DNA from 2 places in the Rhizobium sp. P2_G9 genome. Region 2 is predicted to be linked to the other one. Evidence: predicted binding sites of a transcription regulator. Region 2 holds the regulator's gene; the other holds the start of a gene.

Region 1 (5,530 bases), on a different contig from region 2:
CGAAGGTAGCCGAATTGAGGGCTGCATGCAGACGCTCGAATCTGATAAAGCAGATGCTGTCAAGCGCGCATATGTTGAAGGTTTGAGCTACCAAGAGCTGGCAGATTTCTATAATATACCGTTGAACACCATACGAACCTGGCTGCGTCGCAGCCTGCTGAAACTAAGAGAGTGCCTCGGGCGATGAGCGATAAGCCGCAGGATTGGGACCGGACCCGTGACGAGATCATCTCCGGCGAATATGTGCTCGGTGTGCTGTCCGAGGAAGACCGGCGACGCGTCGAGGCGCGCATGGCCGGCGACCCCAAATTCGCCAACCAGGTGCGCCGCTGGCAAGCCAACCTCGCCGATTTCAACGAAGATTACCGCGACGTCCGCCCCTCGCCGGAACTCTACAAGAAGATCGAAACGCGGCTATTCGGCATGCCGCAGCAGGGTGAGCAGGGAGGCCTGCTGCAGGCTGTCTGGAGTTCCGTGTTCCTGTGGCGCACACTGACGGCGGTAGCGATCATCGCAGGCGTCAGCGTCACCGTGGCCGATCGCGTCACCCCGCCGGTTGGGCCGACCGTCAAGCCGCTGGTGGCGGAACTCACAGCCATGGATACGCCGATGAGCCTGATCGCCAGCTATGATACGGCTTCGGGCCGGCTGAGCATCACGCCCGCGGCGCTGAAGCAGGAAAAGCCGAAGTCGCTGCAGCTCTGGCTGATCACCGAAGACAAACAGGCTCACTCGCTCGGCATCCTGCCCGATGGCACCGGTGCAATCAATGTCCCGAGCGCCATGCGCAAGGAACTTGGTCCTGACAAGACAATTGCCATTTCCGTCGAACCCTTCGGCGGCGCGCCGGACGGCAAGCCAACCGGGCCAGTCATCGCGATGGGCAAGACCAGGGCACTCTGAATCCAAAAGGTCGCGTGCTCGGCCTTTTTACGCGCCGACGTCATGCCGTGGCTGCGGTTCCCGTGACCGATCCGTCGTTTCGCCGGCGTTGTAACGCCGATTTGGAGAGGGCACCTCATGCACCTTGCCGCCGCGGCAAATCTGCTCACCCCAGCCTATCTGACCTTGCTGTCAAAGGGTTATGCCGTTCACCCGGAGGGTCAATTTGTCGTCGCCGTGCGAGGCGCGGACCGCTTTATGGCGGAAGATCCGATCACGCTCGTTGGCGTGGTCGTCATCGCGGAGGCCAGAGGGGAAGAGTGGCAAGCGACAGACGAGGAAATAGCAGATTATCTGGCGCGATTTGAATGAGCCACGCTCTTGCAATCGAAATCTCGCAAAATTTCTTCCAGCTGAAACTCTAATCCCGCCCCGCCCGTACTTCCTTTCATCCCACCAGGGAGTGAGGACCGGCCTGGAATCGTCCAGCCGGCCGAGGAGACAGGAAGGGTAATCCGATGCTCAGAACCGCAATCCGCACGACGCTCGTCGCCGCCGCCATTTTCGCCACTGCTTTCGCCGCCGAGGCCAGGAACCCGGTGGTCGGCGGCGCGCCGATGTTCAAGACGAAGAACATCGTCGAGAATGCCATGAAGTCGAAGGACCACACGACGCTGGTCGCTGCCGTCAAGGCGGCCGGCCTGGTCGACACACTGGAAGGCAAGGGCCCGTTCACTGTCTTCGCGCCGACCAATGAAGCTTTCGCCGCGCTGCCGGCCGGCACTGTGGATACGCTGCTGAAGCCGGAAAATCACGACAAGCTGGTCAAGGTGCTGACCTGCCATGTCGTTGCCGCCGACGCCATGTCGAAGACCATCGCCAAGATGATCAAGGACGATGGCGGCATGCACAAGATCACCACGGTGGGCGGCTGCGTGCTGACCGCGATGAAGAAGGGCAAGACGATCATGCTCAAGGATGAGACGGGCGGCGTCGCCACCGTCACCATTGCCGACGTCCAGCAATCGAACGGCGTCATCCACGTCATCAACAAGGTGCTTTTGCCGAAGGCGTGAGCGCTCGCGCCCAGGCCAACTCACGCCGTCCGGTGCATCCAGCCCGGACGGCTTTTTATCAGAGCATGTCTTCCGAAAGTGGTCGCCGGTTTCGGGATAAAGACATGCGAAAAAACAAGGAGCTAAAGCGCCCGGAGCGATTCCCGGAGATCGCGACGCGCTTTAGAGAGACAGTGTCTTGATCAGGGTTGCACGCATCTCCTCGATGCCTTCGGATTTTTCCGACGAGGTCGTGAGGATTTCCGGATAGGCGGCCGGATGCTTGGCGAGCTTTGCCAGCGTATCCGTGATCAGAGCCGGAATCGCGCTTGTCTTGATCTTGTCGGTCTTGGTCAGCGCGATCTGGTAGGAGACGGCCGCCTTGTCGAGCAGGTCGAACACCTCGTCGTCGTTCTTCTTGATGCCATGGCGGCTGTCGATCAGCACATAGACGCGCTTCAGCGTCGAGCGCCCGCGCAGATAGTCGAAGACCAGCTTGGTCCAGGCATCCACCTGGGCCTTCGGTGCCTCGGCATAACCATAACCGGGCATGTCGACCAGTGCGCAGGGCGGCAGGTCGCCGATCCCACCCGAATAACCATCCGGGACGAAATAATTGAGTTCCTGCGTCCGTCCCGGCGTGTTGGAAGTGCGCGCCAGAGCGCGCTGGCCGGTCAGCGCATTGATCAGCGATGACTTGCCGACATTGGAGCGACCGGCAAAAGCGATCTCGGCCGGGCCTTCCGGCGGCAGGAATTTCATTGCCGGCACGCCGCGGATGAAGATCCAGGGCCGCGTGAAGATGCGGTCGAGCGGCTTTGCACTGTCGGTCATGTCAGTATCCCGTTTATAACCGGTCCGGATTTTCGGGTTTCGGCGGGAAAGTCAAGCGCTGCCCCGAAAAGAGCGCAGAAAATGGAGGTCGAGTGAGCCAATTCGCGCGCCGGCGCGACGATTCCGAAGTGCGACACTGGTGACGCTTTCTGTCGGCGGGCATGCCGTTCCATATCATTTGTTCTTGTTATGTTCTACATTTTCTGATATGGTCGGACTCCAAAAATGATTGGATGGAGGCACAGATGTCAGGCAATGCAAGCCGGAATTTCGAAATCAAAAATCCATTTTCGGGCAGCAAGTTGATTCTTCTTGCCCGGCCGAGCGAGAGCGCTCTGGAACCGATCAGGCAGGCGACGCGTGATCTTTCCCGCCAACATGGATTAACCGGTCGACATCGGCCTGATGATGTCCTGCATGTGGCGATTGTGGGCTTTGGACCGTATGCGATGCTCCCCTTGGTCCAGGTGAATGCGGTGCGCCATATCCTGTCCGGAGTAGAATTCGATATTTATTTTGACCGAGCTGCAAGCTTTAACGGATCCCATGGAAAACCGGTCGTCCTCTACAGCGACAACGGCAATCAGGCACTGATCGAATTGGAGATATCGGCGCGGAAACTGCTTCAACCCTATTTCGGAAGGCCGGCGGGCAGGGCCTACCACCCGCATATGGCTTTGCTTTACGATGACAAAAAGATTGTTGCCGAGGAGATCAAGCCGCCGATCCGGTGGCGGGTCAGTGAACTCGTTCTTGTCGAAAGCCTGCAGGGCCAGACGGAGTATCGCCCGATCTGCACGTTCCCGTGTCGCCAGTCCCAGACGAGGGCCGCATAGCGTTGGTCAACCAGACGGCCTTTCCGCACAGTCGTCGTGGTGGCATAGTGAGATAGCCGATCCGTAGGATGGAGAGAGAAGCATGTCGGATGCTCAATCCGCGCGCGGCGGGCCGCGCCGTTCAGGCTTCAGCCAGAACCGTGCGAACCTTTATGTCGTTTTAGCACCGCCGGAACCCGTCGCGGCAAAGGTCACGGCTCTGGCCAATGACGTCAAGCAACGCAGGAAGCTGAAAGGGAGACTGCGGCGCGAGGAGACATTTCATGTGACACTCGTGACCCTGCCGCGGCTGGAAGCACCGCCGAAACCGACCGATCGGATTATTGCCGCCATCGGCGCCGTGCTCTCGCAAATGCAGTTCGACCGATCGAGATTTCCTTCGACCGGGTCGAGAGTTTTGACCACGGGTCGCGCCGTCCCACCGTGCTGAGTTCAAGCCGGCGCAATGAGGCGCTGTTTGAATTGGAAAAACGCCTTCATGAAAAGCTGCATATACCCAAAATGCCGGGCCTGCCGTTCAAGCCACACCTGACGATGATCTGGGACCGCGCCAGCATTCCCAAACTCGAGCTTGAAGAACCGATCCAATGGATCGCGGAAAAGCCGAGCCTGATTTTCAGCCATGTCGGAAAATCGAAATATGACTGGCTCTGGCCGGATGTCAGGATGTCTGATGAGCAGCCGGATATCTGAGTCGGCGGGGTTGGCCTTCAGGAAACGTTCTGCCGCTTGAGCGCCAGGAGCAGGTAACCGATCAGCGCCATGAGAATAATCAGCCCGCCGATCAGCGTCTCGATGCCGGGAATCTCGTGGTGGAAGATCGCCACCCAGAGCGGGCTGAGCATGGTCTCGGCCGTGCCGAGCAGTGCGGCCAGCGCCGACGGCACCATCCGCGCGCCGGTGGCCCAGAGCGCCATGCCGAGCCCGAGATTGCAGACGCCGAAGGCCACCAGGATCGCCATTTCCGACCATGTGACATGGAAGGACGAGGCCTGTGTCGCGGCCAGCGCCACGGCAAGGAAGCAGCCGAGGCTGACGCCCGGCACTTGCCGGACATTTTTGTAGCGCCGGGTCACGACCGTCGCCGTCGCATAGACGATCGGGATGAGCATGGCGAGCGCCGTCCCGATCCATGACTTGCCCTGGCCGAGCGATCCCGAAACCATGACGGCCACACCGAAGATGACGGCGACGATGGCGATCCAGGTCGAGACGGCGATCCGCTCGCGATAGACCGCCCATGCCATCAGCGCCGCCAAGAGCGGTGTTGCGGCCTGAATGAGCACGACATTGGCGACCGTCGTATAGCCGATGGCGATGATGAACGAGACGGAGGCGATTGCGAATCCGGTGCCGACGACCAGGCCCGGAACGCCCATGTTGCGATAGGCGGCGACCGTCGCTTTCGGCCCATCGCGGGCGATCAGGAAGCCGACGAGGAACAGGCCGGCAAACAGGCAGCGCCAGAAGACGATCGTCCAGCTGTCGGCAATGGTGAGATAGCGTGCGATGGCGCCGCCGAAACTCCAGGCCACCGCCGAGCCGAACACCAGCACCGCACCGATGCGCTCCTCGGCCAGCGAATGTTGGGCGACCGCCCGTTCCATCCTCATTCTCCTAAGAAAAAGGCTCCCGGCATAGACCGGAAGCCTCGTTCATTAGCGTTTTCTGATGCCGGATGCCGCAGCCAAAAGCGACATTCGTCAATCATCACATCTTTTCAACAGCCATTCATGCCGATGATGGTTTTCGCTGCACCAGCCGTCTCAAGTTGTCGAACAGTTCGATCTTGGCGCCGTTGCGCTTCATGATGATCGCCTGTTGTGCCACCGACAGCGTGTTGTTCCAGGCCCAATAGATCACCAGGCCGGCGGGGAAGGAGCCGAGCATGAACATGAAAATCAGCGGCATCCAGTTGAAGAT
Region 2 (5,530 bases):
GCGCGGCGAAATCGAAAAGGACTACGATCAGATCCTGGTCGCCTATGGCGACGGGCCTCTGATCGAACCCGCACCGCTGATCGAAGCGCTGGAGAAAGTGCGCGCCGGCTATGATGTCGCGGTCGTCGGCTTCGAAACCGACAAACCCACGGGCTATGGACGCCTGCTTACCAAGGACGGCGAGCTCGTCGCCATCCGCGAGGAAAAGGACGCGACAGAGGCCGAGCGGAAGGTCACCTTCTGCAATAGCGGCATCATGGCGATCGATGGCCGCAAGGCTTTGTCGCTGCTGACGAAAATCACCAACAACAATGTCAAGGGCGAGTATTACGTCACCGACATCATCGAAATCCTCCACCGCGAAGGCGGCAGGGCGGTGACGGTCGAAGCGCCGAGCGACATGGTTGCCGGCTGCAACAACCGGGCGGAACTCGCCGAACTCGAAGCGATCTGGCAGAAGAAGCGCCGCCATCAGTTGATGCTCTCCGGCGTCACGATGATCGCGCCGGAAACCGTCTTCCTGTCGCACGATACGCGGATCGGCCGCGACACCGTGATCGAACCGAATGTCTGGTTCGGCCCCGGCGTCACCATCGACAGTGACGTCGTCATCCACGCCTTCTCGCATATCGAGGGCGCCCATATTGCACCGGGCGCCAGCGTTGGTCCGTATGCACGGCTGCGGCCTGGCGCAGACCTGGGCGAAAAAGCCAAGGTCGGCAATTTCTGCGAAGTGAAGAATGCCGCGATCGGCGAGGGCGCCAAGGTCAATCATCTGAGCTATATCGGCGATGCGATCATCGGCGCGCGGGCGAATATCGGCGCCGGCACGATCACCTGCAATTATGATGGCTTCAACAAGTTCGAAACCCGGATCGGCGCCGACGCTTTCATCGGCTCGAACAGTGCGCTTGTCGCACCGGTGACGATCGGGGCAGGGGCGCTGACCGCCTCCGGCAGCGTGATCACCGAGGATGTTCCGGATGGCGCCGCCGGCTTCGGCCGCGCCCGTCAGGTCAACAAGGAGGGCTATGCGATCGTGATCATGGCACGCAACAAGGCGCTCAAGGAATCAAAGAAGAAGAAATGATATTAGCCGACGCAGGCGAGGCTGCTCGCCGCGCGTCAACCGATCGGCTTGTCAGTGATAGCGGCGAATGAGCCCGACCAGCTTGCCCTGGACCTTGACGCGATCCGGCCCGAAGATGCGGGTCTCGTAAGCCGGATTCGCGGCCTCAAGCGCAATGGAAGCCCCCTTGCGGCGGAAGCGCTTGAGCGTCGCCTCTTCGTCGTCGACGAGCGCCACGACGATGTCGCCCGGGCTGGCCGTGCTGCCGTTGCGGATGATGACTGTGTCGCCGTCGAGGATGCCGGCCTCGATCATCGAATCGCCCTTGACCTCGAGCGCATAATGTTCGCCGCCGCCGAGCATGCCGGCAGGGACTGAAATATCGTGGGTAATGTTCTGGATCGCCGAGATTGGCACGCCGGCAGCAATGCGGCCCATGACCGGGATTGACACCGCGTCACCGCTGTTCTCATTTGCAGCCGGCTTCGGCGCAGGCGCTGGCTGGACCTTGCCGAGCGAGCCTTCGATAACGCTCGGATTGAAACCCTTCTGCGGCGGCTTGATGCTCGGCGAATAGGCCTCGGGCAGCTTGATGACTTCGAGCGCCCGGGCACGGTTGGGAAGCCGGCGAATGAAACCGCGTTCCTCCAATGCCGTGATCAACCGGTGGATGCCGGACTTAGAGGCCAAATCGAGCGCATCCTTCATCTCATCGAACGAAGGGGGCACGCCGGACTCCTTCATCCGCTCATGGATGAACAGTAGAAGTTCCTGTTGTTTTCTCGTCAGCATGGACGTCCCCTTGGGAATCGTGAAACAAATCTCGAACAAACACTATATGTTCCATGTATGTTCCGCAAGGGTTTTAAATATGGTTAACGCGGAGGCCGATAAGCGGCTTTTGCTTATATGCCGGGAACCGCCCACCCACGTTCAATCCGCCGGTCTAAGCCGGCTCGCCCGAGGCATCGGATCTTTGCTTAGGTGGCTATGGCAGGGTCGCACAACGAAAAACCGGACGGCAGGGGAGCCGTCCGGTTTTTACACATGAGCGCGGGCTTGCGGGGAGGGGGTGGGGAGGGGACGCCCGCGCGTCTGGAACTTAGAACTGGAGGGCGGCACTGTGGGAAAGTGCATCCCGTGTGGCGTTGTTTTCACGCACTGCGTTAATGATCGAGGAAACTGCGGTCGCCACGAACATGACGGAAATCAGGCCTGCCATCAGGGTCAGCGTCATGTACATCATCGTCGTCGTCCTTTTCGTCTCTCGTCCGGGTGCGCTGTCGATGGAACCTTTATCCCACATCGCGCACCCGGTTGCTGTTTCCTTGGGAACATGCGCTTCTTGTTATCATTGCGCTGTCCTCCGAACTTGACGCCATATAACCATTGATGATCCGAACCGGCCGTGAATGGGGCGTTCATCCGCCGTTCAGGTTTCTGGCTCACCCGGAAACCATGGATTTTCGGTTGCGCCGATACCACATCCATGACAAAAGGCGGGACCATTTTCGGCAGCGCGCGCAATGACAACAGCCTTCTATCCCGGTTCATTCGATCCCCTGACCAACGGGCATCTGGACGTGCTGATCCAGGCACTCAACATCGCCTCCAAGGTCATCGTCGGCATCGGCGTCCATCCCGGCAAGGCACCGCTGTTCTCCTTCGAGGATCGCGCCTCGCTGATCCGCCTGTCGCTCGAAGACGTGTTGCCGGACCGGATCGGCGACATCCAGGTGATCTCCTTCGACAATCTCGTCGTCGATGCGGCGCGCGCGCATGGAACCAAAGTGCTGATCCGCGGTTTGCGCGACGGAACCGATCTCGACTACGAAATGCAGATGGCCGGCATGAACCGGCAGATGGCGCCGGATATCCAGACGGTGTTCCTGCCGGCCGGCACGGCGTCCAGGCCCATAACCGCCACATTGGTGCGCCAGATCGCCGCGATGGGCGGCGATGTCAGTGCTTTCGTGCCGAAGCCGGTGCTCGCCGCGCTCGAGGAAAAACGCCAACGCTGAGCCCAAAAACAACGGAGCTTCCATGATCTTCCTGAAATCCATCGCCGCGGCCGCATTGCTGCTGTTCGCCGGCCTTGCCGCCCAGGCATATGCCAATCCCAACCAGATCACCATCCAGCTCAAGAACGGTCCGGTCGTGATCCAGCTGATGCCGGATATCGCGCCGCAGCACGTCAAGCGCATCGAGGAACTGGCTGCCAAGCACCAATATGACAATGTCGCCTTCCACCGCGTCATCGACGGCTTCATGGCCCAGACCGGCGACGTCAAGTTCGGCAATCTGAAGAAGGGTTTCGATCCGAACGCGGTTGGCACCGGTGGCTCCGACCTGCCAGACCTGCCGGCCGAGTTTTCGCAAGTGCCGTTCGAGCGCGGCACGATCGGCATGGCCCGTTCGCAGGATCCCAATTCGGCCAATTCGCAGTTCTTCATCATGTTCGCGCCGGGCGATTTCCTCAACGGCCAGTACACGGTGGTCGGCAAGGTCGTTTCCGGCATGGAATTCGTCGACAAGATCAAGCGCGGCGACCCGAACAATAACGGTTCAGTCAGCGATCCCGACCGGATGATCAAGGTCACGGTCGGTAAATAACACCAGGCATTTACGGAGGGTTGCTGAGCAGCCCACGTTCAGAATGCGTCGAGACAACAAGCAAGGAGAAAACCCATGGCCGAGATCAAGGATCCGGAAAACACGCTCATCATGGAAACCACCAAGGGCAAGGTCGTCATCGAGTTGATGCCGAACGCCGCGCCCGGCCATGTGGCGCGCATCAAGGAACTGACCCGCGAAGGCGCCTATGACGGTGTCGTCTTCCACCGCGTCATCAATGAATTCATGGCCCAGACGGGCGATGTCGAATATGGCAAGAAGGGCGGCAAGTCCTTCGATCCGCGCCGCGCCGGCATGGGCGGTTCGGAAAAGCCGGATCTGAAGGCGGAATTCTCGGCGATCAGCCATGTGCGCGGCACCTGCTCGATGGCCCGCTCGCAGAACCCGAATTCTGCCAATTCGCAGTTCTTCATCTGCTTCACCGATGCGCCGTGGCTCAACAAGCAATATTCGGTCTGGGGCCAGGTGATCGAAGGCATGGACAATGTCGACAAGATCAAAAAGGGCGAACCAGTGGTCGACCCTGACGAGATCGTGTCGATGAAGGTCGCCGCGGACGTCAAGTAATCCGTTTTCGATGGACATCGGCCGCTCCGGGGCTTATGCGCCGGGGCGGTTTTCTTTTGTGGCTATACTCCCTGAGCAGGGGAGCGCCTTCGAGTTTCTCATGCGTGTTGACCTTTTCGATTTCGAGCTTCCCGAGGAGCGGATTGCCTTACGGCCGGCGAACCCGCGCGATTCTGCGCGCCTGCTGGCGGTCGATCCGAACACCGAAACGCAGTTCTCGGACCTCGTCGTCCGCGACCTGCCGGATCTGCTGAATCCCGGTGACGTTCTGGTCTTCAACGATACCAAGGTCATCCCTGCGCAGCTTGAAGGCACGCGCATTCGTGATGAAGGGACGGCGTCCGTCTCCGTCACCCTGCACATGCGCGTCGGCCCGAACGCATGGAAGGCCTTTGCCCGCCCAGGCAAGCGTATCAAACAAGGTGACCGGCTGCAGTTCGGCCATTCCGGCAATGCCTGCCTGCTCGGCGCACTCGACGCCTCCGTGACGGAAAAGGGCGAGGCGGGCGAGGTGACGCTTTCCTTCGATCTGTCCGGCCCTGCGCTGGACGAGGCGATCGCCACGGTCGGCCATATTCCGCTGCCTCCTTACATCGCTTCGAAGCGCCCCGAGGACGACCGGGATCGCGCTGACTATCAGACGATTTACGCTAGGGAAGAGGGCGCCGTCGCAGCCCCCACCGCCGGCCTTCACTTCACGCCGCAACTGTTTGAAAGGCTGGATGAAAAGGGCATTGAGCGCTGCTTCGTCACGCTGCATGTCGGGGCAGGGACCTTCCTGCCGGTCAAGGCCGACGATACGACCGAGCATCACATGCATCACGAGATCGGCCACATCGATGGCGCCACCGCTGCAGCGCTCAATGCCGCCAAGGCGCGTGGCAATAAGGTGATCTGCGTCGGTACGACGTCGCTGCGGCTGCTGGAAAGCGCGGCGGACGATAACGGGCGTCTCGCCGCATGGTCCGGCAGCACCGACATCTTCATCACGCCAGGTCACCGCTTCAAAATCGTCGACCGGTTGATGACCAATTTCCACCTGCCGCGCTCGACGCTGTTCATGCTGGTCTCGGCTTTTTCCGGCCTCGAGACGATGTGCAGCGCCTACGATCACGCCATCCAATCCGGCTACCGCTTCTACTCCTATGGCGATGCCAGCCTGCTGACACGGAAAGACTGATGTCCGAAAAATTCGAATTCAAGCTGATCAAGACCGACGGCAAGGCACGGCGAGGGGAGGTGCGCATGCCACGCGGCACC

Evidence for each region. Region 2 encodes LexA, which represses DNA repair genes until DNA is damaged. Its sites were predicted from a motif close to TGTTCNNNNTGTGTTCNG; they were not measured.
Region 1: AC1DYF_RS24015 (2'-5' RNA ligase family protein) is a predicted target of LexA. The motif match lies at 2,951-2,968, and genes of this name have one in related genera.

What each region holds. Positions count from the first base shown of each region.
Region 1 is NZ_JBFUFK010000031.1:41,325-46,854, reverse strand. It holds gene AC1DYF_RS24040 (sigma-70 family RNA polymerase sigma factor) at 1-187, shown strand, start outside; gene AC1DYF_RS24035 (anti-sigma factor) at 184-903, shown strand; gene AC1DYF_RS24030 (hypothetical protein) at 1,021-1,254, shown strand; gene AC1DYF_RS24025 (fasciclin domain-containing protein) at 1,401-1,958, shown strand; gene yihA (ribosome biogenesis GTP-binding protein YihA/YsxC) at 2,121-2,771, opposite strand; gene AC1DYF_RS24015 (2'-5' RNA ligase family protein) at 3,017-3,607, shown strand; gene AC1DYF_RS24010 (2'-5' RNA ligase family protein) at 3,690-4,037, shown strand; gene AC1DYF_RS24005 (hypothetical protein) at 3,974-4,300, shown strand; gene AC1DYF_RS24000 (DMT family transporter) at 4,318-5,214, opposite strand; gene yidC (membrane protein insertase YidC) at 5,339-5,530, opposite strand, start outside.
Region 2 is NZ_JBFUFK010000012.1:22,837-28,366, reverse strand. It holds gene glmU (bifunctional UDP-N-acetylglucosamine diphosphorylase/glucosamine-1-phosphate N-acetyltransferase GlmU) at 1-1,090, shown strand, start outside; gene lexA (transcriptional repressor LexA) at 1,142-1,861, opposite strand; gene AC1DYF_RS11840 (hypothetical protein) at 2,172-2,315, opposite strand; gene coaD (pantetheine-phosphate adenylyltransferase) at 2,596-3,090, shown strand; gene AC1DYF_RS11830 (peptidylprolyl isomerase) at 3,113-3,682, shown strand; gene AC1DYF_RS11825 (peptidylprolyl isomerase) at 3,758-4,270, shown strand; gene queA (tRNA preQ1(34) S-adenosylmethionine ribosyltransferase-isomerase QueA) at 4,371-5,450, shown strand; gene tgt (tRNA guanosine(34) transglycosylase Tgt) at 5,450-5,530, shown strand, end outside.